DNA from 4 places in the Peribacillus sp. R9-11 genome. Region 3 is predicted to be linked to each of the others. Evidence: riboswitches for the same ligand, from Rfam matches in the RefSeq annotation. Region 3 holds a riboswitch; each other region holds the start of a gene.
The links. A riboswitch is a leader RNA that binds a small molecule or an ion and turns the genes downstream of it on or off. The one in region 3 is predicted to bind S-adenosylmethionine.

Region 1: it holds a riboswitch for S-adenosylmethionine, as region 3 does, so the genes downstream of both, RE409_RS02460 (sugar ABC transporter substrate-binding protein) here and RE409_RS06175 (methionine ABC transporter ATP-binding protein) in region 3, are expected to answer to the same signal.
Region 2: it holds a riboswitch for S-adenosylmethionine, as region 3 does, so the genes downstream of both, mtnK (S-methyl-5-thioribose kinase) here and RE409_RS06175 (methionine ABC transporter ATP-binding protein) in region 3, are expected to answer to the same signal.
Region 4: it holds a riboswitch for S-adenosylmethionine, as region 3 does, so the genes downstream of both, RE409_RS01745 (methionine ABC transporter ATP-binding protein) here and RE409_RS06175 (methionine ABC transporter ATP-binding protein) in region 3, are expected to answer to the same signal.

What each region holds. Positions count from the first base shown of each region.
Region 1 is NZ_CP133763.1:505,934-513,532, forward strand. It holds gene RE409_RS02455 (GTPase domain-containing protein) at 1-1,867, shown strand, start outside; SAM riboswitch class I at 1,964-2,069, shown strand; gene RE409_RS02460 (sugar ABC transporter substrate-binding protein) at 2,186-3,301, shown strand; gene RE409_RS02465 (sugar ABC transporter ATP-binding protein) at 3,367-4,869, shown strand; gene RE409_RS02470 (ABC transporter permease) at 4,871-5,878, shown strand; gene RE409_RS02475 (hydrolase) at 6,163-6,519, opposite strand; gene RE409_RS02480 (COG3014 family protein) at 6,713-7,441, shown strand.
Region 2 is NZ_CP133763.1:3,445,573-3,453,171, forward strand. It holds gene RE409_RS16645 (pyridoxal phosphate-dependent aminotransferase) at 1-1,172, opposite strand, end outside; gene RE409_RS16650 (nitrilase-related carbon-nitrogen hydrolase) at 1,447-1,782, shown strand; SAM riboswitch class I at 1,900-2,054, shown strand; gene mtnK (S-methyl-5-thioribose kinase) at 2,135-3,337, shown strand; gene mtnA (S-methyl-5-thioribose-1-phosphate isomerase) at 3,352-4,398, shown strand; gene RE409_RS16665 (LCP family protein) at 4,594-5,481, opposite strand; gene RE409_RS16670 (lmo1851 family serine protease) at 5,596-7,080, opposite strand; gene deoD (purine-nucleoside phosphorylase) at 7,362-7,599, opposite strand, start outside.
Region 3 is NZ_CP133763.1:1,283,678-1,291,276, reverse strand. It holds gene RE409_RS06180 (MBL fold metallo-hydrolase) at 1-780, opposite strand, end outside; SAM riboswitch class I at 1,436-1,542, shown strand; gene RE409_RS06175 (methionine ABC transporter ATP-binding protein) at 1,608-2,624, shown strand; gene RE409_RS06170 (methionine ABC transporter permease) at 2,611-3,279, shown strand; gene RE409_RS06165 (MetQ/NlpA family ABC transporter substrate-binding protein) at 3,333-4,154, shown strand; gene RE409_RS06160 (DUF1450 domain-containing protein) at 4,401-4,646, opposite strand; gene hppD (4-hydroxyphenylpyruvate dioxygenase) at 4,889-6,010, shown strand; gene RE409_RS06150 (hypothetical protein) at 6,070-7,014, shown strand; gene fahA (fumarylacetoacetase) at 7,011-7,599, shown strand, end outside.
Region 4 is NZ_CP133763.1:336,639-344,237, reverse strand. It holds gene RE409_RS01760 (M20 family metallopeptidase) at 1-606, opposite strand, end outside; gene RE409_RS01755 (MetQ/NlpA family ABC transporter substrate-binding protein) at 687-1,559, opposite strand; gene RE409_RS01750 (methionine ABC transporter permease) at 1,581-2,231, opposite strand; gene RE409_RS01745 (methionine ABC transporter ATP-binding protein) at 2,245-3,267, opposite strand; SAM riboswitch class I at 3,629-3,740, opposite strand; gene RE409_RS01740 (hypothetical protein) at 5,684-5,935, opposite strand; gene RE409_RS01735 (SH3 domain-containing protein) at 6,595-7,305, opposite strand; gene RE409_RS01730 (hypothetical protein) at 7,569-7,599, shown strand, end outside.

The DNA.
Region 1 (7,599 bases), 780 kb from region 3:
GGATGGAGAGCTTTCGTTATTTGCAGCGGCTTCCGTTCTGTCATGGAATGAAATTTTCCCTGATACAATTAATGCACTGGTTGTTCAGGATGCAGAAAGTCTGTTAGCAAAATCGCCTAAATTGGGAGGCGGATTGGAAGCGGGCGAAAAACTGTTCAATTCCATTATTCAGTGGGCTGAAGAGAATAACTTAACAGTTGGCAATAAACTGAAATGGATGGTAGACGGACTTAAGGATACCGAAAATTTCAATCTTCTTCTTGTCGGAAGCACAGGCAATGGCAAAACATCCTTTATTCAGTCGCTTGCTGGAGAGAGTATTGCTGCCGAGGACCATTCGTCCCTTGTCAGTGTCAAAGATGGAGATAATCTGGAAATCTATGAAATTACAGATACAGATCACAAAGTCGTTGGTGAGTTAACTGAATTGGATGAAACACGCCGTCAGCGCGGAACCATTGTCGACGTGACCCTTATTAGTGACTACCTAAAAAATAATCGCCTGCGTTTACTTGATACACCAGGGTTCAATGGGGAAAAAAGTGTAGACTCTGATTTCCAAGGGTATTTACAGGGCAGCGATGGATTGATGTTTGTTCTCGATGCACGAGCGCCTTTCACCGGTAGTGAACGAGATTTGTTATTGGAAATTCAAATGATGGCACCGAAACTTCCGATTCATTTCTTACTAAATAAGATGGATACGATTTACAGTGACCAAGTGGCAGTCCGGATGGAAGATGAAACATGGGATAAAGTGAATGCGTATTTCCCGAACGCAAAAGTATTTGCGTTCTCCAAACTTTATGACAGCAAACAGCAGTTACAGGACCTTTCATCCTTCCTTGATTCGAATTATCAAGCTGATAATTGGAAGGAAAGAAGATCTGAGAAGATTCTTGCATTCATTCGCAAAACGTTATCTTACCTGCTAGAAAAACGGGCAGCTAATGAGCGGAAATGCGAGCACTCAATTTCTTGGAATGAGCAGATGGAAGTCAAATTGAATGGAGCCGTCAATCAACTGGCAGATTTGGAAAAAGAAAAAAGTGAAAATATCATAAGGTCGTATCGTTCAATTAAAGAAGAAGTGAAAAAACAGCTTTCTTCAAGAATCCCTGAATTACTAAGAGAATGTTCTAAATCATTAACGGAAAGTAGCGATTTCAGCCAAGTTCATATACAGTTGAACGATGAAATGAATGAGCAGATTCAGGCATATATTTCAGACAAGATTATGCCGCAATATTACCGTTCTCTTCAAGACTGGATTGCTACATCTCAGTTGGAATTTACACAAATTCAACAGTTTATGGATGAGATGAGCACAGGGTTCAATGAATTGTACAAAGAAGAGCGAATTACACTTGCGGGAGACTTTAGAGTTTTGGATGATTGGCGCCGTGATGCGGATCGGATGACAAGCAGTATCCGCATTGAAGACGTTAATATTTTACTACGCCGGACCCCATCGCAATTGCTGCTTAAAGGGGCAGGGAAGTTGTTTGGAGCGATTCCGCAAAATAAAGCTAATATGTACAACCGGTATAAGAAGTACCTAGAAAGTGAAGACTACCAGGATGTTGCAGAGATGATCAGTGACCGTTTCCTTACACAATTCGGATTGTTTGAAAAATCTTTGGATAGAGATATCTCACTTTTCTATCGCAGTTCATTTGCCTTACTTCAAAAAACGATAGAACAAACACAGACTGAAATCAAAGATCATCAGGCAGCACTGGAGCATATGAGAGAAAATCCGGAAGTATACCGTGACCCGATTACTCTATTTGAAGTGAAACTACGTCAGTTAGAAAGACTTGAAAAGATCGAGAAAAAGCGTCTGGCTAAGCTACAAAGAAAATAAGTGTAATAAGAAACATTTTAAATATTCAAAAATCTATTGACTTTACGACTATATCCCTATAAAGTGGTAATTACGAAAAACGTAACACATTATATTCTCTTATCAAGAGTGGCGGAGGGACTGGCCCTAAGATGCCCAGCAACCGTTCCATTAGGAATTGGTGCTAAATCCTGCAAAACAGAAATGTTTTGACAGATAAGAGAGGGACAAGTCTGCAAATCAGCTGATTAAACCTCTCTATTCTAGAGAGGTTTTTATTTTGGGATTTACACCAACCTAATTGATAAGATTAATGAGTGAAAAGAAGGGGGAACTAAAATGAGGAAGTCAATTTTTAAAAGGGTTTTCGTTTCGGTCATAGCTTCGGCTTTGCTTTTAACGGGCTGCTCTTCAGGACAAAGTTCAACAGAATCAAAGAAGGATGAAAAAGTATCTTTTAAAAATGTTCCAGAACGATTTGCAAAAGGGGAAGGTGCCAAAATCAAAGTCATTCGTAAGATTGGCGGAGATGATCATACGGCTCAATATTTAGCTGGAGCGAAGGAAGAAGGAGAAGCATTAGGTTTTCAAGTGGATACGTATACAGCAAATGGCGATACGGCTAAATTCCATGATGCAATCGCCCAGGCTTTACAAGAAGATTATGACGGCTATATTATCTCCCATGGTGATGATGCAGCAACAGTGAATGACGTTCAAAAGTTGGTTGATGCAGGAAAGAGCGTTGTTACATTCGACTCTATTAGCGACTTATCTAAAATTGACGGTGTGACCTTAACTTCACAGGATGATGAAGCATTGGCAACTCTGGCTTTTGATAAATTGATAGAAGAACAAAAAGGTGAAGCAGCGATCGCATACCTTTGGGTAGATGGTTTCCCACCAATGGTGAGAAGAAATGCGGTGTATCAGGGAAAATTAAAAGAAAATCCTGGGATTAAAGAAGTCGAAAGATTCGGAGTAGCATCTGCAGATACTTCGGTTCAGACACAAAATGCGGTAGCCGCAATGTTGAATAAATATCCCAAAGGCAAACTAGATGCGATTTTCGCAACATGGGATGCATTCGCAATTGGAGCGGCTCGTGCGATTAAAGAAGCTGGCCGCGATGAAGTGAAGATATACGGAATCGACGTATCTAATGCTGATCTTCAAGAGATTCAAGCGAAAGGCAGCTCTTGGTCTTACACGGCAGCTGTCGATCCGAAATTGATTGGTGCAGTGAATATGAGGATTTTGGCAAAAAAATTAGCGGGTGAAGAAACACCGCAAACATATGACTTAGAAGCTTCACTTATTTCACAAGAGCAGATTCAAGCTTCAAAAGAAGCGGTCAACATGGCCAACTTGTCCGGTATTGTCGAAGGATGGGGAGTATCAACGGAATTTGAAGAAGAATGGATGAAAGTATTGAAAGATCATTATAAAAAGTAAAAAACAGAGTCATTAGACACTCTCTTTCTAGTGAAGAGAGTGTCTGTTTAATAGGGGGAATGGGCATGAGCACACAACTAGAAATGAAAAAGATATCGATTGGATTTCCGGGAGTAAAGGCGCTTAGTGAAGTTGATTTTTCAGTACAATCAGGGACAGCACATGCAGTGGTCGGCGCAAACGGAGCAGGGAAATCTACGCTAATGAAGGTCTTATCGGGCGCTCATGCCCATTATACAGGTGAAATTTTTCTGGATGGAAAGAAGCAGGATATCCGTTCACCGAAGGCTGCACAGGAACAAGGTATTCAAATTGTTTATCAGGAAGTAGATACGGCACTCATTCCTTATTTAACTGTTGGGGAAAATGTAATGTTGAATGATACGGTGCAAAACATGGGCAAAAAACAGATGGTCCATTGGAAAGAGTTGCATAGAAAAGCCACTTATATCCTGGCAGAGATGAAAATTGGTGTCTCTTCGAAAAAGCTGGTGAGAGATCTTACCTTGGCTGAAAAACAGATGGTTCTGATTGCAAGAGCAGTCTCGACGGAATGCAAATTCCTGATCCTCGACGAACCAACTGCTCCGTTAAGTTATACGGAGACGTCAGAACTATTTCGAATTGTAAATGAATTAAAGCAAAGAGGCGTTGGCATCATTTTTATTTCCCATCGTCTTCCAGAGATTTTTGAAATTTGTGAAGAAATTACGATTATGAGGAATGGGAAAAGTGTTGCATGTCGAGAAGTAGCGGATATTACCCAAAACGAAGTGGTCGAGGGAATGCTTGGGAAAACAATGGATGAACAGTTCCCTGTTGTAAATGCTGCGATTGGTGAAGTTGTTCTGGAAGTGAAGGGACTGTCAGATGCCGAAAAAGTTAAAAATGTTAGCCTTCATCTAAAAGCAGGAGAGATTGTTGGTTTGGCAGGATTGGTTGGAGCAGGGAAAACAGAGCTGTGTAAAACCCTATTCGGTCATACTGCTATCACAACAGGGGAAGTCGTGATGAATGGTAGAAAGCTTTCATTGAAAACACCGTATCATGCAGTAAAAAGTGGTCTAGCACTTGTACCGGAAGAACGCAGGAAAGAAGGCATTCTTGTTCAGGAATCAGTTGCAACGAACTTGACTGCAGCAAGTGTCGGAAAATTCAGCAAGATATTCAGCTTTGTAGATCGTAAGGCGGAAAAGAAAAAAGCGAAGGAAATTATTACGAGTCTTGGTATTAAAACCCCTTCAGAGGAAGCTAAGGTTGAAAACTTGTCAGGTGGTAATCAACAAAAGGTCGCTATCGGAAAGTGGCTGATTGCTGATGCAGATGTATACATATTTGATGAACCTACAAAAGGCGTCGATGTAGGGGCCAAGAAGGACATATTCGAATTGATTGCCCAACTTGCCAGAAATGGGAAGGCAATTATATATGCATCATCTGAGTTGTCTGAAATCATCGGTATTACTAATCGAACTTATGTGTTATATGGTGGAAAGACAGTCATCGAATTAGAGACAAGCAAAACCAATGAAGAAGAACTACTATTCTACTCAACAGGAGGCAAATAGGATGAGTACACCGATTCCTGTTCTCACACAGACAACAAAAGCGAAGAAAAAAGTAGACTTATTCGACTTTTTCTATAAATACGGCACAATCTTGACGATTATCATTTTGGTTGGGATATTTGCCGTTTCAAATCCATCTTTCATTCAAGCTAATAATCTAATTAACATTCTGCGTTCTATTTCAATCGTGACCATTATTGCGATTGGAATTACGATATCCTTAACTGTGGATGGTTTTGACCTATCCGTTGGTTCTGTAGCATCATTGGCTAATGCGATCGTCATTTCGATGTTTGTTTGGTTTTCGCAGGATACCCTGATTGCCATATTAGCTGCAATCGGTGCGTCGCTTGTAGTAGGAGCATTAAATTCATTCATGATTGTAAAATTGAGAATTCCTGACATGCTTATGACATTAGCGACCATGTTCATCATCCAAGGGATTGCTCTTACCTATACAAAAGGAGCAACGGTTTCACAAAATATGGTCATGCCTGATGGAACGTTCGCTGAAGGACTGATCAGCCCATTTTTCGCTAAGATTGGACAGGTCCCTTGGATTATTCTGATCATGGCAGTCATTGTGATAGCTACCCATATCTTTTTGACTTATACCAAGCACGGTGGTTATATGTACATTATTGGGGGAAATAAGGAAGCTGCCAGACTTTCTGGAATTTCGGTAAATAAATACAAAGTACTGGCCTATCTCCTTTCGGCTCTCTTTGCCGCAATCGGGGGAATTGTCCTTGCTTCCCGTGTCATGACATCCGAAATCAATTCCGGGTCTCCTTACTTAATGGATGCTGTTGCAGCAGCATTTATTGGTTCATCCGTTCTAGGAGCAGGGAAACCGAATGCCTTCGGAACCTTCATCGGTGCAGTCCTGATTGGAATCCTTCAAAACGGACTGATTATGATGTCTGTCCCATACTACGCGATGGACATCGTTAAAGGAACCGTACTTGCCCTAGCGCTAGCGGTTACCTATTATAAGCAAAAACACTAGACTTATGTGTGAATGACACCTTATTTTTCATCGTAAAGTAATCCGCAAAACGTTAAATATACCAGAATCGTTACCTATTGAATGCAACAGTTCTGGTATATTTTTATTTTGGATTATGCATTTCCAAAACTAATACCATCATAATTTTCTTCCTGTAAAACTCCAAACACTCTGATCGTGATGTACCCCATGTGTTAAATCACTTTCTTTCGAAGATGCTTTTTTCATCCTCGTTCTTTTAAAAAATAGAAACTTGATATTTCAGGTTCTGTTTAATTATTCTCCTATTTAAAGTTTTGGATTTCCTCGTTGCCTTTGAATTTGTTATCTGCCAATATGCCGATTTCTTCAATATGCTTTCGGGCTGTTTCATCGCCTAATTTATATATGATGGCGTACAGCTTTTTCATAGCTTCATCGTATTTATCATTTGCCCGGTCATGATGATAGAGAAGATAAGGTACATGAGAACGAGCGTATGACTCCAAGTCATCTGTTCGATGTTCCTCTAGGCATTGCTTTAATTCTGCTAGTTCTTCGACTGTAGCGTGTATAGTAAAGCTTGGATTTTCCTCAAGTTTTTTTCCTAGTACATCGCCGCTGACCAAATCCACATGATAGGTCTGTTTTTCCTGCATCATTTTTTCATCACCCTTTCAAGCGTTTATCTATGATGTACCACTATTTGTAAAAATATAATCATAAAAGTGAACATTCTCCATAATAAATCGATAGAGATAAAGATGTCAGATATTTCTTGTAAAATCGGGTAAGATAGATTTATAGAATAATATGGAAGTGTATGTGTATTCAGTAAAAGTGAGGAGTGACTTTTTGAAGAGATTACTCATATTTATTTTAATGATGGCATTAATTGTTTCAGGCTGTACAACCAGGAATTACGATTCCAACATGGAGCTAGGAAAAAGTCAGGTGGAAGAGGAAAATTATTTAGAGGCCCATGAGGCATTTGAATTAGCGTATAAAGAAGACCAAACAGGGGAGACGAAAGAGTTAATGGAACTTTGCGTCCTTTTGGCAGATGGAATGAAGAAATACGAGGAACAAGATTTTGAGGCGGCTCAAGTGTTTTTTGAAGAAGCTGCTGCATATAAGGCAAATTATGAGAAAGGTAAACTCATGGTACAAAAGGCAATTGGAATGTCCTCAGAAACTGGAGAAGCCAGTGCTGAGCCAGTTGAAGACACTGAGGCAGAGCAATCGAGGGATGAGTCTGAAAACCCAGTTACCGAGTCAGAAGAAGAGGATGAGCCAGTGGAGGCCCCCGCCACATCGAAGCTAGCTGATAAAGGAAATCACGAGAGTAACAAGGATTTAGATAAGACATTGACGAAAGCTCAGGCGGAAAATCTGGTGAAAGACTACGCTGACATGGAAAACTATCCTCAGCTTCAAATTCAATATGATCGTGAAGATGAAAAGGGAGATTACATATTCCAAGTGTTTGAAATGGCCAATGACAGTAAGGGAAGTGGGCATAAGGCTACTTGGGGTTGGTATGGCGTGAATAAGAAGACAAAAGAAGTCTATGAGCTTATGTAAGAAATAGAATGGATGAAAAAGGTGCCTTGTTATTTGAGGCATCTTTTTTCGTAATGGGGGGTAAGAAATCTCAGAGCTATTAACCAGTCAATATTGTTCTTTTTTCGGTCATATCTACATTAATTTTATCTTTTTTGTAAAAAGTTTGCCGTATTCTT
Region 2 (7,599 bases), 2.2 Mb from region 3:
CCAAATAAATTCAATGCGCGAATCCGTTCAACTGCTTCTTGAAGCCGTTCTTCAGAAGTAAGTAACCCCACCCTAACATATCCTTCTCCAAATTCACCGAATCCATTTCCAGCAGCAACAGCTACGTGAGCATGCGTTAATAAATAATCAGCAAAACTCTCGGACGTGAAACCTTCAGGAATCTTGAGCCATGCAAAGAAAGATGCTTTAGGAGCTTGGACATCCCAGCCGATGGAACGTAATCCATCAATAAAAACATTTCTGCGCCCTTCATATTTGTTCACTAATTCTTCTACGCAACTTTGTGAATCTAGTAACGCACTTGCCGCTGCTTCTTGAATTGCAGGGAAAAGACTTACATAAAGATGATCTTGCAACAGTTCAAGAGCTTCGATGACACTTTTATTTCCAACAGCGAAGCCCACTCTCCACCCTGCCATATTATATGTTTTAGATAAAGTATATATTTCGATACCTACATCTTTTGCCCCCTCTGCTTGAAGGAAACTAATCGGTTTTTTTCCATCAAATCCAATCGCTCCATAAGCAAAGTCGTGAACCACACAAATTGAATGTTCTTTCGCAAACGAGACGGTTTCCTCAAAAAAACCCTCAGTTGCTGATGCTCCAGTTGGATTATTCGGATAGTTCAAGAACATCATTTTGGCTCTTTCAAGGGTTTCTGTATGTATTTCTCCATAATGCGGAAGATAATCATTTTCTTCTGTCAAAGGCATGAATTCTGTTTTTGCTTGGGCTAAAACTACACCAGATAGATAATCAGGATAGCCTGGATCAGGTACCAGAATCGTATCCCCGGGATTCAATAAACATTGTGGAAGTTCGACAAGTCCTGCCTTTCCACCAAATAGAATAGCCACTTCACTATTAGGATCTAACTTGACACCATATTCACGTTCATAAAAGACAGTCGCAGCTTCTTTTAAGTATTGATGTCCTCGGAAAGGAGAATATTTATGATTTATTGTATTTTCTGCAGCAGTCTGCAAACTTTTCACAATATGCTCTGGCGTCGGCTGGTCAGGATTTCCCTGCCCTAAATTAATGACATCATGACCTTGCTCTGTAATTGCCTTAACTTTTGCAACTAGAGAAGCAAAAAACTGCTTGGGTAGTTCCTGAAGCTGTCTGGATTTTTCGAATTGCATCATTAAACACCTTCTCTGAAATTTCTTGAAATTCTAGTCACAAATGATATATGTTTATCATAGTCTTGTAAAGTGTTTTTTTACATATAGAGGTTTTAAAAAATGAAATGGAAAATCTCCTTCCACCAAATGGATATGCCTTTGGATAACCCTATATTAACTTTCATTTCGCAGTACAAATGGATAGAAAACGCCGTCTAATCTAATCCGGATATAGTTATTTTACCTGAACTTTGAACAGTTGGATACGACTTAACTAGGTTGAATGAGATTGCGGATGAAGAAGCAGAAAAAACGATTACATTCATTTGTTATAACATACGTATACAAGGATGTCAGTGAGTCCATGCCGTTCAAGGTGCGGAAGTTCTATTCGTATCCGCCGAGTGGCCCAAACCGAGCCTCGATCATTAGGGACCGATATAGGGTCAGCCGTGCCATGGAGAACCAACCCTACGTTTTAGCATTAAATCGTTCAGGGTCCGATTTTATTAAACTATTTGCCGAACAATCCCTGATTATAGATCCATGGGGGAATATCGTAAGTGAAGCCGGCGAAGAAAGAACTCCTAACAGGTACCCTGGACCTCTCAAAAGTAACGGAAGCATGTAACAAAACTGAATTCGAAGAACGTCGTGCGGATTATTATTAAATTACCCATTGACAAACTATTTAAAAAGTTGATATTATTTTCCCGAAGATTAAAATTTCAGAAAACATTTACATTTACTCTTATCAAGAGCAGGCTGAGGGATAAAGGCCCTATGAAGCCCAGCAACCGACTGTAATACCATTGTGAAATGGGGCGGAGTTTCCGCCGGATTATAAATCCACAGGGCACGGTGCTAATTCCACCAGAAAGCAATATTTCTGGAAGATAAGAGGTCCGAAGCTAAAACTTCTGCCTCTTTCTATATGAAAGAGGCTTTTTCATTATTATTTTAAATATTTGGAGGGGAAAATAATGACTTTAAACCATTCGAACTTTGAATTACTGTCAAATGAAACTGCAATAACCCTTGCAAAAAAACTAGGGTTGGTCAAAACAGATGCCACTTTAAAATGTAGAGAGATAGGCGATGGAAACTTAAATTATGTCTTTCATATTACAGACACAGCCACAAAAAAAGGAATTATAATCAAACAAGCGGTTCCTTATGCAAAGGTACTTGGTGAAAGTTGGCCGCTGACCTTAAAAAGGGCTGCAATTGAAGCAAATGCACTTATCCATTTCAAGAGCTATTGTCCCGAATTTGTACCGCAAGTCTATTATTCAGATGAACAGCTTGCTATCACAATCATGGAAGACCTCTCACACTTAAAAATAGCGAGAACAGGCTTAATCGATGGCGATCAATTTCCATTACTATCGAAACATATTGGTGAGTATGTTGCCAAAACGGCATTTTACACATCTGATTTTCATTTAGAACCGTCTGCGAAAAAAGAAGTGGCCCGAAACTTCACGAATCCTGAACTCTGCAAAATTACTGAAGTTTTTGTTTTCACAGATCCTTTTTTTGAAGAACTACCGGGTGAATATGAAGTAGAATTGACGGATGCTGCCAAAAGCATTTGGAATGATCAAGAAGTAATACTTGAAGTCGCTAAGCTGAAACAAAGCTTTGAAACCGAACAGGAAGCCTTACTTCATGGAGATTTACATACGGGAAGTATATTTGCAAGTGATACCGAAACGAAGATTATTGATCCTGAATTCGCTTTTTATGGACCAGTTGGGTTTGATCTTGGCCAATACACAGCAAACATTCTATTCCAGGCAGTTACACGTAATCCCGCTGGAAAAGAGGAAATTTTCACACACCTCCAAGAATTTTGGGATACTTTTGAAGAGACATATACTAGTCTTTGGAATACCCAAAATAAAAGTCCGTTTCGTCAAGTAAATGGTTATCTATCATATGTGCTCACTAAATTCAGAAAAGATGCATATGGTTTTGCTGGCTGCGAGCTGATTCGGAGAACAATAGGCTTATCTCATGTTGCAGATTTAAATGTTATTGAAGATAAAGAAACAAGAATCGCTGCCAAAACGGCTACATTGAAAATTGGTGCTTTTTTAATTAAAAAAAGGGAAGAATTAGATGTTCCAGCTGTGATTGAAGCATTGAAGCAACATACACTGCCTACCTATTCAACCCTTTAAAAGGAGAACTACATATGACGACGACAACAGCCTTACCTTATTCCGTTCAATGGGATGATACTCATATAACTTTATTAAATCAACAGGCCTTACCTACAATTACAGAATTCATTAAACTTTATTCCGTTGAGGATGTATTTGACAGCATTTTGACATTAAAGGTCCGCGGTGCCCCAGCAATTGGTCTAACTGCAGCATTCGGTGTCGCACTTGGAGCGAATCAGGATGGTTCAACTGATTTAGGGGAATTCAAACAAAATGTAACTACACATATTAAAAAACTAGCTTCTTCACGCCCTACTGCAGTCAACCTTTTTTGGGCGTTAAAAAGGATGGAAAACATTTTGCAAGCAGCCAAGAGTATTCCAACTGCCAAAGAGGCACTTATACTGGAAGCAAAAGCAATCTTTACAGAAGATGAAGAAATGTGCCGAAAAATCGGGGAACATGGTTTATCCTTATTTGCTGAAGGAGATTCCATATTAACGCATTGCAACGCTGGGGGAATTGCCACTGCTCGCTATGGTACAGCCTTGGCTCCCTTCCATCTAGCGAAAGAAAGAGCCTTTCCGATAAAGGTATATGCATGTGAAACAAGACCTGTCCTGCAAGGGGCACGTTTGACTGCTTGGGAACTAATGCAATCTGGAGTGGACGTCACTTTAATCTCTGACAATATGGCTGCTCATACCATTCATCATAAACAAATCAATGGTATTATAGTTGGTGCTGATAGGATTGCGGCAAACGGAGATACTGCTAATAAAATCGGGACCTTGGGATTGGCAATATTAGCTAATCATTACGGTATCCCATTCTATGTGGCCGCTCCTTCAAGCACTTTCGACCTTTCCCTTGAATCTGGCACATCCATCCCGATTGAGGAGCGGAATGGGGACGAGATTACCTTCATTCAGGGAGTAAAGATAGCCCCAGATAATGTAAAGACATTCAATCCAGCCTTTGACGTCACACCGAATCATCTAATCACGAGCATCATAACAGAAAACGGTATTATTTCACCAGACTATGTGAAAAACATTCCGCTTTTTGTCAATTGAGCCAGGTTTCATCTTTTAGATGAAACTAATCATAACGAGGCGGAATCGCATATGTGATTTCGCCTCGTTCATTTTACTATGATATTTATATTTATTCTTGCGAGGTTCTTTATAAAAGATTATATATTATTAAATCAAGCTTAATTTTTCAAAAAATTGATTAAATATTAACAAATAGTGATCGATCAGCACTTCTTACCTTGAAAAAAATTCTTGAAGTGCCTCCTTATTTTTAGTGTAGTCCATTTTCAAAACTGCTCCAGATTGGGGATATATTTCATCTTTATAGCTTCCTTCAACTGGAATCCTTAAGGTTTCTACAGAATCTGGGGATTGGAAGACAACTTGAGAGCCCATTTCCATAATCGTTTTCATCCCAATATCCGTATCTAGGTAGGACATCCCTTTTTCAATAATACTAGGTAGGGCGACCATCCCTTCAAAGGATGAGATTTGATTAATAAATCCCGTTTTTAATTGAACTAATACTTCCTGTTGACGCGCGACCCGTCCAAAATCACTTTCATCATCATGTCGGAAACGGACATATTTCAATATTTCCTCACCATGTAATACATTTTTACCGCTGCTGGCTTCAATGCTCATATCATCAATAATTTCCTGATTCACATTTACCATCACACCATCTGGGGCAAGTAGGTCAACCATCTTTACGAATCCCTTAAAATCAATTACTGCAACATGATCGACTTTAACATCTAAGTTTTCTTGTATTGTTTTCTTAAGTAGTTCACTGCCACCATAATAATAAGCAGCATTTATTTTGTTATATCCGTATTTATAACCCGGTATTTTCACATAACTATCACGCATAATAGAAGCCAGTTTTAGCTTCTGCTGCTCAGGAAAGTAGCGTGCTAGTATCACAGCATCTGCCCGAGAATCCTCCTCTCCACGAGAATCGACACCAATCAATAGAAAAGTTTTCATACTTTCTTGGCTCTCTTCTTTAGAAAGGTTTTTTTCCGTATTTTTATTCTTATTTAATTGGGGAACAGGCGAATATGAACAACCAGCCAGCATTAAGACAATTAAACATATGAACAGTACCTTCTCTTTCATATCCTCACCTCATCGGTAAAAGTAACCATATTTTTCCCCTTTTATTGAAGTATTATGCAATTAACGATAAACAGCCTGTCAACGGTAATCGCTGACAGGCTGTTTATACTCAAATTATTTGATTTCCTTCTTTAAAACTTCCACTGCTTTTTTCACTTGTGTATCATTTTCAAGGATTTTCTCCCGGATGACCTGCATTAATTTTACGGTTGTATCGTCTTTGATAATACCTGTTTCTTTAACCTTTTGTTCTTTTTGGAATTCTTTAACTGCATTTGTTGTTTCTTCATCAAAGAATCCATCTATCTTACCTGGATTATAGCCTGCTGCTTTCAGCATTTTTTCAGCTGCCTTTACTTCACTGGAAGAATCAGATGCTTTCAATTCCTTATCCGGCGAAATATATGGAAGGCTGGCATAATCAGGAAGATTCACTTTAATATCCGGCTTGATCCCTTTTTTATGAATCCAATTACCTTCAGGAGTCAGCCATTTTGCTGCCGTGTATTTAAAGTTAGATCCATCATCGAAGTCTTGGGCTGTTTGTACAGTTCCTTTCCCAAATGATTTAACACCTATTAAAGGAATATCCGCTGATTCACTGACAGCCGCTGCGACAATTTCAGATGCACTTGCACTGCCATCATCAATCAATACGACTACTGGAATCTTCAACTCTCCATTATTCTTCGATTTATAGACATCTTTTTTCCCGCTACGTTCCTCAACTTGAAGAACTACTTCCCCATTTGGAATAAACAAGCTTGCCATATCTATAGCCTGGTCAAGCAATCCACCTGGGTTACCACGCAAGTCCAAGATAAGGCCTTTCATATCTTTCTTGGACATATCATTAAGTGCCGTTTCCAACTCTTTAACAGTATGCTCAGAAAAACTTGTTACTTGGATTTTGGCAACTCCATCATCTAGCATTTCGGCATATACTGTTTCAATTGGAATGGTATCCCGCTTAATCGTAAGAGCAATCGGTTCCGGCTCACCTGCTCTAGTGATGGATAAATCCACTTTCGTCCCTTTTTCGCCTCTGATTTTCAGGACAGCCTCAGAAGAGCTTAATCCTTCAATGCTTTTACCGTCCACACTTAAAATGATATCATTCGGTTTTACCCCTGCTTTTTCTGCTGGAGACCCTTTTATCGGTGAAACGACCATAATTTTTCCATCCTGCTCTTGTATCTCAGCACCGATTCCTTCAAAAGATGAAGAGATGCTCTCATGGAAACTCGATGCTTCCTTTTTATCCATATAAGTAGAATATGGGTCATCCAATGATTTGATCATTCCATTAATTGCCCCGTCAACCAGCTTGTCTTGATCAATCTCTTCATAGTAGTTATCTTTTATCGTATCGTATGTAGAATACAGCTTTTCAAATTCCGAATGTTTATCCGGTGCTAAAGACTCTACTTTTTCATCTCCAAAGGTCAAGGCTATTGTAGTAATCCCTGCGGTTAGAAATATGAGTAAGAAAATCCCCATAATGAACGTAAACTTCTTTATTTTTATGAATTTCCCTGCCTCTTTAGGCTGTTTTTGATTTTCTTCTTCCACTGAAGCCTCACCACTTTCATTCTTCATGACGATATAAACTTTTTCTCTATTTTATCAGCTTTCAGGCTAATCGGAAAATATTAGTTATCAAAAAAACAACTTTTGATCATATATATATCTTTTTTCACCATTTCGCGTAGGTAAAATCAGAAATAAAATTCTTAACCAAACCCATAATATTTCCCTGCCAATAATCTGTTAAATTACAAAAATGCGGATACCATGGAATAAATGAGTCTGTATCCTAACTATCATCGTACAGCTTCATTTATTCCTGGTAACCCGCAAGTAAATTTTCTTCTTAAATATCAGTCCTGTATTGCTGCTTCTAATGCTACCTCAATCATTTCGTTAAATGTTGACTGGCGCTCAGCAGACGTCGTTTCCTCACCAGTTAATATGTGATCGGAAATGGTTAAAACAGAAAGAGCTTGACGTCCAAATTTAGCAGCAAGCGTGTATAGAGCTGCTGATTCCATTTCTATAGCTAGAATCTGATATTTCGCCCATTTTTCTAATTCACTATTATCGTTATAAAAGTGATCG
Region 3 (7,599 bases):
TATCGATGTGATAATATGCTCCGAATCCCATTCGTGGCCAGATATCTCGATAAGCGGATATTGATTCGGCAAAACAATTTGCTGGATTTCATGTACTGCCAAGCCTTGATTATGTAATCGTAAAATTTCACCACGCAGGTTTTCCAAATAGTCGAGCTTTCTTTGAAACATTTCCTTCCCATTAGGGACATGACCGGCATGACAACAAAAAACCTCTCCAAAATCATATTGAAGTAATCTATTTATAGAATCGATGATAACAGGGACAGATTCTTCCCGTAAAACAAGCTTCGTTTTCGGTGTAACGAATAGGTCACCTGAAAACAGCATGCCATTACTGTGATTCAAATACACCATATGGTCCATAGCATGACCTGGGGTAAAGATTGGCTCCCACGTTTGGGTACGGGAATGAACAGCCCTCCCCAGCGGCTCAGCTTTGAAGCCATCTCTCCTTCCCCAAAAAGTTTTGCGATAATCAGGATATTCAGCATCCTTCGCACATACATCAATCGACACCGGATGAATATAAATTGGAACTTTTCTATGTTCCTGTATCCAGGAAGCACCGCCAGTATGGTCCTCATGATAATGCGTTAGCGCCACTAAATCGAAGTTGGCTGATTCATAGAAAGGGATAAGTTCTTCCAATAAAATTTGGGCTCCCGTATCAATCAATAGGCCGTCTGTTAAAAAAACATATACACTCATCCCCGACTTTATTCCTTCAGGGGTCCCTTGTACACAAACCACATCATTTATCGTCTTAATCTCTAGCATGGCTTCCCTCCTCATCAATTGTATAAAAATACCCCTTGTTCATTACAATAAATGTAATATCCCTCCATACTTTTGACAAGCAAATAGTATTTTCCTAGCAAAGACCCGTAGTATATTTTCCGGTAGAATCAAGGCACTTTTTGAAACCATTGTCATTGATTTAAGGTATTCTATTATGCAACTAAGAAAAGAAACAGCAAAAATCTGGCTTCGGTTAAAAGGAAGTTGTTAAGAAAGGGTACTCCGTATTTAAGTTTGGGCGATAAAAAAATTCACGGCTAATCATTAACGCTGAGTAACTATCAATATTACCGTGGTTGATAAAAAAGCTAAAGCATTCATGATACAGACTTTGAAACAATACTTTCCTGACAAAAAATTCACGTAATTATTAAAAAAAATCGACAAGCTGCTAAAAAGAACGAAGCTTATCTTACAAAAATCATGAAAAAGTATGGCTTTACGACCATTAACGATCAATGGTGACAATACCCCGATTCCAAAAGGTATGATTATCCAATTCTAGATTTACCATAAAAAAATTAATTAAATCACCAGAAAGTTATTCTAAAATTACAGAAACGATTGACAATATGTGAATTTACAAATAATATAGATTATATTAGAAAACTTGTAATATTCCAAAATAATAATTTACTTATCAAGAGTGACTGAGGGAACAGGCCCTGTGATGTCCGGCAACCGCCCCAATCGGGAACGGTGCTACTTCCTGCAGAATGATTACATTCTGAAAGATAAGACGAAATAATTTCGCTGCCTCTTTCTGAATGATAGAGGCAGTTTTTTATGTTTAAGGGGGAAGGCTCATGATTGAAATCCGATCAGTCCGAAAGGAATACATATCGAAAAATACCCGAGTTGTCGGAGTGGATAACGTATCTTTGACAATTCAGACTGGTGAAGTTTATGGGATTGTTGGCTACAGCGGAGCCGGAAAAAGCTCATTAATACGCTGCTTAAATTTGCTTGAACGTCCGACAAAAGGAAAAATCATTATTGACGGGATTGACTTAACGTCTTTATCAGGCAAAGAGCTTCGAAAACAACGACAAAAAATCGGTATGATATTTCAGCACTTTTCCTTAGTCAGTTCCAAAACCGTTTTTGAAAATGTTGCTTTCGCCTTGAAAGCCGCACACAAATCAAAGGGCGTCATCAAAAGTCGCGTTCTAGAACTGCTGGACATAGTTGGGCTTAGTGATAAAAAGGATGTCTATCCGGCCCAGCTCAGCGGAGGTCAAAAGCAACGGGTCGGCATAGCGCGAGCCTTAGCCAATAACCCTACTGTACTATTATGTGATGAAGCGACTTCTGCCCTTGATCCAACAACAACAAAAGCGATTTTACAGTTATTAAAAAAGATTAGTCGGGAACTTGGTATCACTATAGTATTGATTACCCATGAAATGGAAGTAGTCAAAGAACTATGCCATCGAGTCGCTGTCATGCAGGATGGCAGGATTATCGAAGAAGGATCTGTTTATGAGATATTTTCACAACCAAAGCAGCAGTTGACGAAGCAATTCATCAGCAGTGTATTGGATTTTGAGCTTCCCTCACACTTAATTGAGGAAAGCAAAGGAACGATTATTCAAATTCAATTTGAAGGGCCCACCGCCGGTGAATCGATTCTTTCCGATGCTCTACAAAAGTATTCAGTAAAGGGAAATATCTTGCACGGCAAAATTGAATATATTCAGGATGTTCCATTAGGAATCTTAATCATTGAATTAATTGGTGAGGCTGCTGAAGTTCAATCGGCACTGGAATATATAACAAATCGGACCAGTTCTGTGGAGGTGTTGAAACATGTCACTGTTTGATTCCGTCGTCAATATTTTACCTGACCTTAATAAAGCCTTTCTCGAAACAATCTATATGGTTGGAATCTCCCTTGCGGTAGCCCTTCTAATTGGTTTGCCACTTGGAGTATTGCTGTTTACAACGACCAAGAATTTAATCTTTGAAAATAACGTCGTGAATCGATCTCTCGGTTTCGCTGTCAATATTGTCCGTTCAATCCCGTTTATCATTCTCTTAGTCGCCCTCCTTCCTTTAACGGATTTGCTTACTGGATCAACGATAGGGCCAAGAGCGGCTTCTGTTTCCTTATCTGTATCCGCGATACCTTTTTTTGCAAGAATCGTTGAATCGGCATTACGCGAAATAGATAAAGGTGTGATTGAAGCTGCAATTGCTGTAGGTGCCACTCCATGGATGATCATTAAGGATGTACTTCTTCCTGAGGCAAAACCGGGAATCATTCAAGGGTTGACGTTAACGACCATTTCACTTATCGGTTACTCAGCGATGGCTGGGACAATCGGTGGGGGAGGAATTGGTGACCTGGCCATTCGGTACGGCTATTACCGTTATGACAACACAGTCATGATCACGACAATCGTCGTGTTAATCTGCCTTGTACAAATCATTCAAATGGTTGGTGACAAGGCCTCATACTTAGTAAATAAACGATAGAATCAGTCATTTTAACAATGATTTAATACAACATATTACAGGAGGAATTTCCAATGAAAAAAATAGCTTCTTTATTATCTGTTTGCGCACTAGCCCTTGGCTTGGCAGCTTGCGGAAGCGATAATGCTTCCCCAAAAACTGAAGACAAAAAAGAATTGAAAATCGGAGCAACTACCGGTCCTTACGCGGATATGGTAAAAGAGGCCATCAAGCCAGGCCTTGAAGATCTTGGCTACAAAATAGAAATCGTTGAATTCACTGACTATATCCAGCCAAATAAATCACTTGGTAACAATTCAATCGACGCCAATCTTTTCCAGCACAAAGTGTATATGGATAACTTCGCTAAAGAAAATGATTTAGAGCTTTCTGACCTTGTTATTGTACCGACAGCACCAATGGGTATATACTCGAACAAATATAAATCGTTGAAAGACATTAAAGATGGTACATCACTAGCCCTACCGAACGATCCAGTTAACCTTGCACGTGCACTTAAAGTCCTAGTAGATGAAGATTTAATTGAAGTCAAGCCAGATGTCGATCCCTTAAAAGTATCTGAAAAAGATGTAACAAAGAACCCAAAAAACATTCAATTCAAACCATTAGAATCGGCTCAATTGCCGCGTGCAACAGACAGCGTTGACCTATCAGCGGTCCCAGGTAACTTCGCTCTTGCAGCAAAAATGGATCTTCAAGATGCCCTTGTTTTAGAAAACATGCCGGATATGTATCGTAATGTTGTTGCTGTGAATACAAAAGATGCAGATGCACAATTTGCTAAGGATATTAAATCAGTAGTTGAATCAGACAAGTTTGAAGAAGTAATCGATAGCAAGTTTGCAGGCTTCGGAAAACCAGATTGGATGAAATAAGAAACCAAACCATAAAATTCAAGGCCTGCTCCCTTTTTGGGAACAGGCCTTGAATTTTTTCCGTCATACTTTGCGAAGATATCAATCAATGCAATTAATAAGCATTTGTAGTAGGGTTTTACATATATTTTATCATAGATGGATGCTCTCTGAAGGTTCGCATGTTTCTCGGGGAAAACACAATATAATGATATAGTTGTCAATAAAAGCGATAATCAATTATTACTAATTTCATTTTCTCGTTGTTCACACAGTGTCTCCTTGTTTAAGCCTAGCTACATATTGTTCAATTTTTTCGAGAAGTTCAACTGGATCGTTTGCGACAATGTTTACACCATTTACAACTGCAAACGGCTGCATTAAACATTGTCCGCAATACAACAAGCATCTATCCTCAATAACCTCTAGACCGCTACACTCCATTAATTTATCTTTAATAGTTTCCAACTCATCTTCAAAGTTACTAGGGCAGAACTTTACACTAATTTTCATATCTAATTCCCCTTTTATTTAGTTGCTAACATTTTAAGTAGATATACAAAAAATGTGCAAGAGTACACCTAAACGCAAATATGTTTTATCGCGTTAAAATGTTGCTACCATGATGGTCAACCGCGGTAAAACACATATTTGCGTGGTAAATTTTTATGTATTATGATGTGAACTATCACAGGCGGAAAATTAAGAAAATTCAGCTTTTTTTATGTAAAAAAAACGATTAAGGAGCGGTAAATATGACTAAAAAAACAGTTGGATCTTCTAAAGCAAAGAAAGAGGAATTGTTTCCGGTTAAGAGTGTCCATTACGTAGAAATCTATACTGGGAACGCAAAGCAGGCTGCTTATTATTACGCAAACGCTTTCGGATTCAAGCTTATAGCATATAAAGGACTAGAAACAGGCTCCCGTGACCGTGTATCTTACGTTATGGCACAGGGCACCATCCGATTGATTTTAACAGGTACTCTATCAGACAGCACAGATGTGGCTGAGTTTATTAAAACTCATGGCGAAGGAGTAAAAGATATCTCCCTTCTCGTAAAAGACCTAGAAAAAACATATGCGGGTGCTATTGAACGCGGTGGCATCGCTCTTCGAGAACCATGGGTGGAAGAAGATGAAAATGGCAAAGTAAGAAAAGCAATCTTAGGCACATATGGGGATACGATTCACACGCTTGTTGAGCCAATCGATTATAAAGGTGGATTTCTGCCAGGTTTTAAAGCTCGTGAGGACAACTTTGGAGCTCAACCTTCAGGCTTAATCGGTATTGACCACCTTGTTGGTAATGTGGAAGTAATGGATGAATGGACAAATTATTATGAAAAAGTATTCGGTTTTACTGTTCTGAAACATTTTGATGATGAAAACATTTCGACCGAGTACTCAGCCCTAATGTCAAAAGTTATGATGAATGGGACAGGACGGATTAAGTTCCCGATCAATGAACCGGCTGTAGGAAAACGCAAATCTCAAATTCAAGAATTCCTAGATTACTATAATGGTCAAGGTGTTCAGCATCTTGCCCTTTTAACAAACGATATCATCACCACAGTGGCCACACTAAAAGAAAATGGTGTTGAGTTTTTAAAGACTCCTGACACTTATTACGCAGACCTCGCCAATCGTGTAGGAGATATTGATGAAGATGTGAAACGACTTCAAGAACTTAATATCCTTGTCGACCGTGATGATGAAGGGTACTTGCTCCAAATTTTCACAAAACCATTAGTTGACCGTCCAACTATGTTTATCGAAGTCATTCAGCGTAAAGGTGCACTTGGTTTTGGCGATGGAAACTTTAAAGCATTGTTTGAATCGATTGAACGCGAACAGGAACTTCGTGGAAATATTTAATATGAACCGGCCATCTGGCGTAATACCCAGTATGGCCTCCTATTATAGGAGGTGTGAGGTTGTTGTTAACAAAAGTAAATGGAATGTGGAAAGAGGAAGCGCTCAGTCATTTTATGACCGAACTTATTGATTATGCAGGCCTGTTTCCACCAAGTGCACTTCCGCTTCCAGAAGCAATTTCAAATTATCATGCATATATACATGATTCAGACAGCTGGATGCTTGGTCCATTTGTTATTCCCGCTTCACGACTGAGTGAACTCGAACCATATAAAGATCAATTTAATGATCAATATCCACTTCGATTATCTGTTATTTTAACGAAACCCCTAGAAATTGAAACGGCTATGGGAGATATTCACCTTTTTTTAGAAACATATAAAACAGCTGGTACCATTGAGGCGATCGAAGTTCCGCTTCCAGAAAAAGTTGATTCTTCTTTCTTAGAGAAACTCGAAAAACAAACAGCCAGTTATCCGATTTATTGTGAAATAGCAGGAACGATTGATCAACTTCCATACACATTGGATACTATTCGCTTGATCAATCAAAAATCTTTGAAAAGTATTGGTATTAAAATGCGCATGGGCGGCATTACTTCGGATTTATTTCCTTCTGCCGAACAAGTAGCGATTGTTATTCATGAATCCCGAAAAAGAAATCTAACTTTAAAGTTCACAGCGGGTCTGCATCATCCGATCCGCCAGTATCGAAATGAAGTGGAAACAAAAATGCATGGCTTTGTTAACGTATTTACAGCAGCCCTACTTTCCTACTGCCATTCAATAGACAGCAAAATCATTGAAACCATATTGTTGGATGAGGATCCAACACACTTTTCGTTTACACCAGACACGCTTTCTTGGCGCAGTATATCTGTCAGTTCTTCTCAAATCAACAAAGCACGCACAGTCTTCGCTGCTTCTTACGGAAGCTGTAGCTTTGATGAGCCGCGTAAAGAACTTGGTGAACTGACTATTTTTAATGGGGAGGCACCACGATGAAATATTCTTTTATCGAAACAACACCGGAATCACATTTTCCGATTCAAAATTTGCCATATGGCATCTTTCAATTCAAAGACAAAGGCCCGCGTGCCGGTACAGCCATTGGTGAATATGTTCTTGATTTATCTGTAATTGACGATGCAGGGCTGTTAAAGGGGACCGGTGCAGAAGAAAAGAATGTCTTTTCCGCTTCTTCACTCAATCTATTTATGGAACTCGGCCGTCCCGCCTGGACTTCTGTACGTAAGAAATTACAATACCTTTTGGATGCGAACACGCCTGATTTACGTGATGATGAAGAAATTCGTTTAAAAGCGTTCCACCCATTGAAAGATGTAGAGATGCTACTTCCTGCAAAGATAGGAGACTATACAGACTTCTATGCCTCAAGAGAGCACGCGACCAATGTGGGGACTATGTTCAGAGGAAAAGATAATGCACTCATGCCAAACTGGACACACTTGCCGATCGGATATCATGGACGGTCCAGTTCTATCGTTCCAAGTGGTACAAAGGTGCGGCGCCCTTCGGGACAGCGCAAACCAAAAGATGCAGATCCAGTATTTGGTCCATCTATTCAGC
Region 4 (7,599 bases), 950 kb from region 3:
AAGAGCATTTACACCTTGTTCAGGCGCAGCAGCTGCATGTGCTGATTTTCCGTAAAAATGAAAATCAAGTGGATCTACAGCCAAAAATGGACTTGTTACACCAGTTTGACCAGCTGGATGGATAATGATGGCTGCATCTACCTCATCAAACAAACCGTGCTTCGCAAAGCTGCCTTTTGCACTTCCATTTGGCCCTCCCTCTTCAGCAGGTGTTCCGAAAACAATCACCTCTCCGCCTGTTTCCTCTAGTACTTGAGATAGTGAAATTCCTGCTGCGACACTCGTAGTGCCAATGATATTATGGCCGCAAGCATGTCCTAGACCTGGCAATGCATCATACTCAGCTAAAAAGGCAATTTTGGGGCCTTTCTTTGAGGAGGCTTTTTTGGCGATGAAGCCAGTTTCATGCCCAGCTATATCACGGGTTACTTCAAATCCTGCATCTTGAAGTAATTTGGTCAACGTTTTCGAAGCAAAGAACTCTTGATTCCCAATTTCGGGGTTTGCATGGATGGCTTGACTCGTTTCAATATATAATTCGGAATGAAGGTCGATGTGATCTTCAATGATCTGCTGATGCTGCTTCTGCAATAATTCTCTCGCCATATTCTTAACTCCCCTTTTGGTTTAAAAAGCCGGACAGGCACCTTGAATCCATCCGGCATTCCTTCACTTTGTTCTATTCATCATTTTTCATTGGCTGGTTTTGTCCAAGCATCTTGGTAATTAACTAATTCGTCTACAGAAACATATGCAGGAATGGTGTTTCCTTTAAACGTTTTTTCAATGAACGCTTCCACTTCTTTCGATTGATAAAGCTCCACTAATTTTTGTAGCTCAGGACGGTCGGCATTTCCCTTTTTAACCGCAATGATATTAATATATGGTTTCGCCGTTTTACTTTCATGGAATAATGCCTCTTTTAAAGTAAGGCCTGCTTCAACGGCAAAGTTATTATTAATGGCTGAAGCATCGGCATCATCCAATAGACGAGGCGTATTGCCGGCAGCAACAGGTTTGATTTTCAATTTTTTCGGATTTTCCTTAATGATTTCCAATGATCCCGATCCATTGAATTCCTCTTTCAATGTAATCAATCCAGCTTCTTGAAGAAGGAGTAATGCACGGCCAAAGTTTGTTGCTTCATTCGGAACGGCTATCGTAGCGCCATCTGGAAGATCTTTGAGATCTTTGTGTTTTTTCGAATAAAGGCCCATAGGTGCAATAACAGTTGATCCGATGGCCTCTAATTTCAAATTTTGATCGTTAACAAATTCATCGAAGTAGGCAACTGTTTGGAATGAATTCGCATCAATTTCTCCTTCACTTAACGCAAGGTTCGGTTGGATATAATCATTAAAAGTAACAAGTTCGATATTCAGCCCATCCTTTTTCGCTAAGTCAACAATGTATTCCCATGTTCTCGTATCCCCGCTGCTGACACCGACTTTCACTGTTTTCACATCATCTGAATTACCTGTTGACTCCGCTTTGTTTCCACATGCTGCAGCCACAATGGCCAATGCCAATACCATGATCGTTAATAAGATTTTCTTCATTTCTCCTACCTCCTGTTATTTTTATCTTCTTCTGATTTTTCTTGAAACAAAATTCCCGGTGGATTGCAATAATTGAACGATGATCACGAGCGCCGCTACTGTGACGACCATCGTCATCGTATCGAACCTTTGATAACCGTAAGCTAAGGCTAAATCTCCTACCCCACCTGCACCGACAGCACCTGCCATGGCCGTAGATCCAACAAGGCCAATTGTCGCTGTTGTAAATGTAAGGATCAACGAACTAAGTCCCTCGGGAATCAAAAAGCGATAAATGATTTGCCATGTCGTCGCCCCCATCGCCTGAGCTGCCTCGATGATCCCTTTGTCCACTTCCAACAGGGAGTTCTCCACAAGCCGGGCAATATAAGGAGCCGCGTAAAAGATTAGCGGAACAATGGCCGCATTCGTTCCGATCGCACTGCCGACAATCATTCTGGTAAACGGAATAAGTGCTACAAGCAAGATGATGAAAGGAACCGACCGCAATATATTGATGACCGGGTTCAATACATTAAAGATCCATTTATTCTCCAGGATGTGACCCTTTCTTGTAATGACAAGTAAGATTCCTAGCGGAAGTCCAATCAGCCCGGAAAATATCAATGAGATGGCTACCATATAAAGTGTGTCACCGAAAGCTGTCGACAGCTGGTCTGCCGTTATTTCCATTCCCCAAAGCGTATTACCCATTTATCTGCACCTCCTGGACGAGAATCCCCTCATCTTTAATATATTGATAAGCCTTGTCCACCTCTTTTTTGTTCCCTGTCACTTCAATAATTAAATTTCCAAAAGGTGTTTCTTGAATTTCAGAAATATTAGCTGATAAAACACTTAAATGAACATCATATTTTTTCGAGATGGTTGAAAGTAAAGGATTGCCTGATGTAGTACCAATAAAGTTAATTTTCCAAATAATCGGAATATATGATCCGGTATTTTTCAGGAAACTTTGTGGGATCTCGTCGTGAATAACAGTTCGTACAAAGTTTTTTGCGATACCTGTTTGGGGCTTCGCAAAAACTTCGAAAACCGAACCTTGTTCAACCACGCGTCCGCCTTCCATGACCGCAACCTTATTGCAAATTTCCCTAATTACAGACATTTCATGAGTGATTAGCAAAATGGTAATATTGTATTCTTTATTAATTTTTTTTAAGAGCTGCAGTACAGCACTAGTTGTTTGTGGATCCAATGCTGACGTCGCTTCATCACACAAAAGAATCGATGGGTTGGTAGCCAACGCTCTAGCAATCCCTATTCGTTGCTTTTGACCGCCAGACAATTGTTCCGGATAACTCCTTGCTTTACTTGATAAGCCAACGAACTCTAACAACTCGCCTACCCGCTCTTTGATTTCTTTACTAGGGGTTCCCGATAAAACTAGCGGCATGGCAATATTATCAAAAACTGTCTTTGAGTTAAGTAAGTTAAAATGTTGAAAAATCATGCCAATTTTTTTCTTTTCTGCCCGTAATTCCTTCGGGTTCAATTTGGTTAAATCCTTCCCCCCAACAATAACCTGTCCATCTGAAGGGTGTTCGAGTAGATTGACTAACCGAATCAACGTACTTTTTCCGGCTCCACTATAACCGACAACACCAAAAATATCGCCTTTTTCAACTGTCAAATTAATTCCTTTCAAAGCTTCAACAGTCTGTTTCTTTGTTTTATATACCTTTTTAACATTTTGAAATTCAATCATTCTGTCTCCCCCCACGCTGTTTATTTGTACGAATTCATTATCCAGAGAAGAGCTTTGCAAAGTTTCATAATGATAGGGTTAAATTTTCGAAACTCACGAGTAATTGCTCACAATTCACGAGTAAATGTGTGAAACTCACGAGTAATTGCGCGAAACTCACGAGTTAATCTGTCAAACTCACGAGTAATTGCTCACAATTCACGATTAGTGCGTGAAACTTACGAATAATTGCACCAATTCTCCAAATAACCATATACATTCTGAATAAACAAAAGAGGCCTCTTCCGTCATCAGACAGAAGAGGCCTCTTTTAGAAATAAAAAAGAGTAAACTCTTAATTTAATTATCTAAGAAAAGCTCCTTCTTATCTTTCAAACTTTCGTCCGTTGGAATTAGCACAGTATTTTTACAAAAGTAAAAACCCGCTGCCGAGGTATCATAGGGCCAAGTCCCTCCACATCTCTTGATAAGAAATAACGTATTTATTTAATTATGTTCCTCACTATATATTCAAATTTTACTAATGTCAACTCTATTTTGAATAATCTAAAATATTTTTACAGTATAATTTTTAATCGTTCATTTAACTATACCTTAAGACAGGTCAGATTTTGCCCTGCATACCATGTATACGGGTAACCTAGGCATAGACTCTATTACAAAAAAACGAAAACATTACGAAGTCAGTCAGGATTAGGACTTCCTTCCTCATAAGGAAAGCTCTGTATCTTGATGAAATAACGGCAAACCTTTGGCAAACTCACTATTCAGGTTGCTACTCACGGTCTGCCTTATCCATGCGGGGAGCTCCCTGCGCCCCCCACTCTTATAATCTTTTGATTGGGGTTTACGTTTATTTTTGAGTTTTTGACCATTTTTTGATAGCAAACTTTCGGTACGTTTAGTATCAAAAAAGAAAAAACAATAATAAATAGTACCATATATATGCGGTTATAAACTTTTTTGCATCTGTTTTAAATGTGTGAGGACCCTTTGCCCTCATATCTGTAATAATAAAAGTTATTTATTATTACAGCGAAGGAAGACTACACATGTGTTTTTTCATCTTTAGCACTATTATAAAAGCTCTTTCCTTAGAAGAGTTTATTTCTTTTAATTAAAAAACACTCGGTAGAGTTTGAATTCTATAGTATGTCTACTTATCAGCAAAAACAAATCGCTATTTAGAAGCTTCTAATTTTGTCGATATCTACTCAGAATTTGTAGATATTTCTCGGGAAATTGTTGAAATTTGGATTTGGTGATTCCGAATAGTTTGAACAAAGGAATCTCTACTTTTGATTTGATTGCCTTAGGTTTAAATAGTTATTAACGCAAATTAACATCTGAATATCGTAAAGGAGACTAAAAAAAAGGTAATAAAACCTTTTTCTTATTGCAGTAATGTTTCGTAATGGGTTCTTTTTTGTTCAGTTTTAACTATGACATATCGTTTGTCAGTTAGATGTTCATTTCACGCGGAGCTGCGAGTTCATTGGTTAAAAATTAAGATCTCTTTTAATTGAATGGGAACATGGGTTAAATAAATTGTCATATATATCGGGTATCGTTATCTCTTTTAAAGCTTCTAATTTTGTCGATATCTACTCAGAATTTGTAGATATTTCTCGGGAAATTGTTGAAATTTGAAAATGGTGATTCCGAATAGTTTGAACAAAGGAATTTCTACTTTTGATTTGATTGCCTTAGGTTTAAATAGTTATTAACGCAAATTAACACCTGAATATCGTAAAGACTAAAAAAAAGGTAATTAAACCTTTTTCTTATTACAGTAATGTTTCGTAATGGGTTCTTTGTTGTTCAGTTTTAAGCTATGACATATCGTTTGTCAGTTAGATGTTCATTTCACGCGGAGCGCGAGTTCATTGGTTAATAACATTAAGATCTCTTTTAATTGAATGGGAACATGGGTTAAATAAATTGTCATATGTATCGGGTATCGCTATTTCTGTTTCATTGGTTCCTACCAATCTTTCTTTTTCTTGATACAAGGGTTCTTCTCTCTATCGTCTAGGGGATTGCCCGTATCGCGTAACGCTATAAGCGTTTCGATATCGGATTGAACGAAGATATGCCAATCGCTATCTTTTAACAGCTCCTATCCATATCGCTCTAAGTTTTAAACATACTTTCAAACAGTGGATTTTGTATCTCCACTTCTTCTGCCACTTCCTTGGAAGAGGATGCTCATTCATTCGGATGTATATCCTGTCGCATATCGGCTCCCTCTTTCTATTAAAGATGAAGGTTCTGTAGATTTATTTGCATGTTATATCGCCCCGCGATACGAAACACACAAAAGAACCGATCAGCCCCTTTCTTGAGGAACATTATTAAGGACATGGATCTTGCTGGGGCTGGGAAACTGTTGTTTTAAGCTGAGGCATATCGTTTGTCAGTGGCCATTCATTTCACGCGTAGCTGCGAGTTCATTGATTAAAACAATTAAAATCTCTTTTAATTGTTCGGGATTATGGATTGAATTGTCAAATTTATCAGGTATCGCTATCTCTGTTTCATTAGTTTCTTCTAATCTATCTTTTTGTTGATACACAAGGTCTTTAGCTATATCGTATAGGGACTTGTCCGTATCGCGTAACGCTATGAGCGCTTCGATGTCGGAGTGAATAAAGATAGGAATCACCATCTTACAAACTCATATCCGTTTCGTTCTAAGTTTTGACCATACTTTTGAACAGTGGGTGTTGCATCCCCACTTCTTCTGCCACTGCCTTAGAAGAGAATACTCGTTCATTCGGATGTATATCATGTTTGTAAATCTAACCCAGCTTTTCTATTAAACCTATAGGTTTTGAATTTATTTGCATGTTATATCGCCCAGCGATACGAAACATACAAAAAGGAGACGGTCAACCCCTGTCTGGAGCAACTATTAAGGAGGACTCTTGTTTTTGAATGCAAGTTTTCAACCTCCTCAACTCCCTTTTTATCAAGCATGCCTTTTTTGCTTGCTTGTGTATTTTGTTTTAGTTGCATATCGCTTAAACAAATCTCCAATGAATTTCAATTGAGCCTTCGTTTGCCTTTAGAACGTCAATACATTGGTATCGCCGAGCTCTTACATAGCAGGTACCAAATCCTGTAAAGTTAAAATACTCTTTCTTAAATTCTGTGTTTCAGCTACGCGAATCATATGGCTCTATGTTTTTATTAAAGTTTTGTGGATTGGCATCTCAATGCTTTTATCCATCATTATATATTTAAAAAAGATTTATCAAATGTTTCTACATCTAATTTGCTTCCAAGAATCATTACACAGTTGGGCAAAAAAACTTAACGGTCGCCTTATTTTCTGAATATGGAGAAAAGCCCCCACCATTTTTCTGAACGTTTTTGTATCGCTATTTCTAAACGTTTATTAAACTCATTTTGGGAAGTCCATTCTTTTTTCTGTTCGACCCGCATATTTTGTATTTCTTTTTGTAAGAGTTCACTTTTTTGTTTTTCTTGTTGTAGCAATGTTTCGTAATGGTTATTTTGTTGTTCAGTTAATTGTTCAATTTTAGCATTAGTTCTTTGCGCTGAATTTCCAATACTAGAACTTATAACATGATGATCTTGCTGGAGCCGGGAAACCTTTGTTTTAAGCTCTGACATATCGTTTGTCAGTTGGACATTCATTTCACGTGTGGCTGCGAGTTCATTGACTAAAAACATTAAGACCTCTTTTAATTGATTGGGGTCCTGGGGTAAATTTTCTTCATATGTATCGGGTATCGCTACCTCTGTTTCATAGGATCCTTCTAATCTTTCTTTTTGTTGATATACAAGGTCTTTAGCTGTATCGTCTAGGGGCTTGTCCGTATCGCGTAGCGCTATAAGCGCTCCGATGTCAGATTGAACAAAGATACGTCGATCTCCATCTTTCAAAAACTCATATCCATTCCGCTCTAAGATTTGACCATACTTTCGAACAGTGGGAGTTGCAATCCCCACTTCTTCTGCCACTTCCTTGGAAGAGAAAGCTCGTTCATTCAGTTGAATATCACGTCGCATATCGGACCTCTTTTCTATAACTAGTTGTATCTGTAGTCTACCTGACCTTAAATTTTCTGTCTAGATAAGTGTAGACTATCCAGAAATTATTAGGGATACCGATAAAATTTCCTTTTCCTTTCTTCTACTTCCATATACGTTTTAGATTCTCTATTGGCTTACCTTCCTTCTCTTGCATAGCCGCCGCTATCTCCTATCCATCCTTATCCATTGTTTGTGTTACATCTGGTCGGTCTTGGCGCCTTGCCCCGTGCCAAGCATGGGTGGGGTTGATAGAAATTCAACAACGATTAG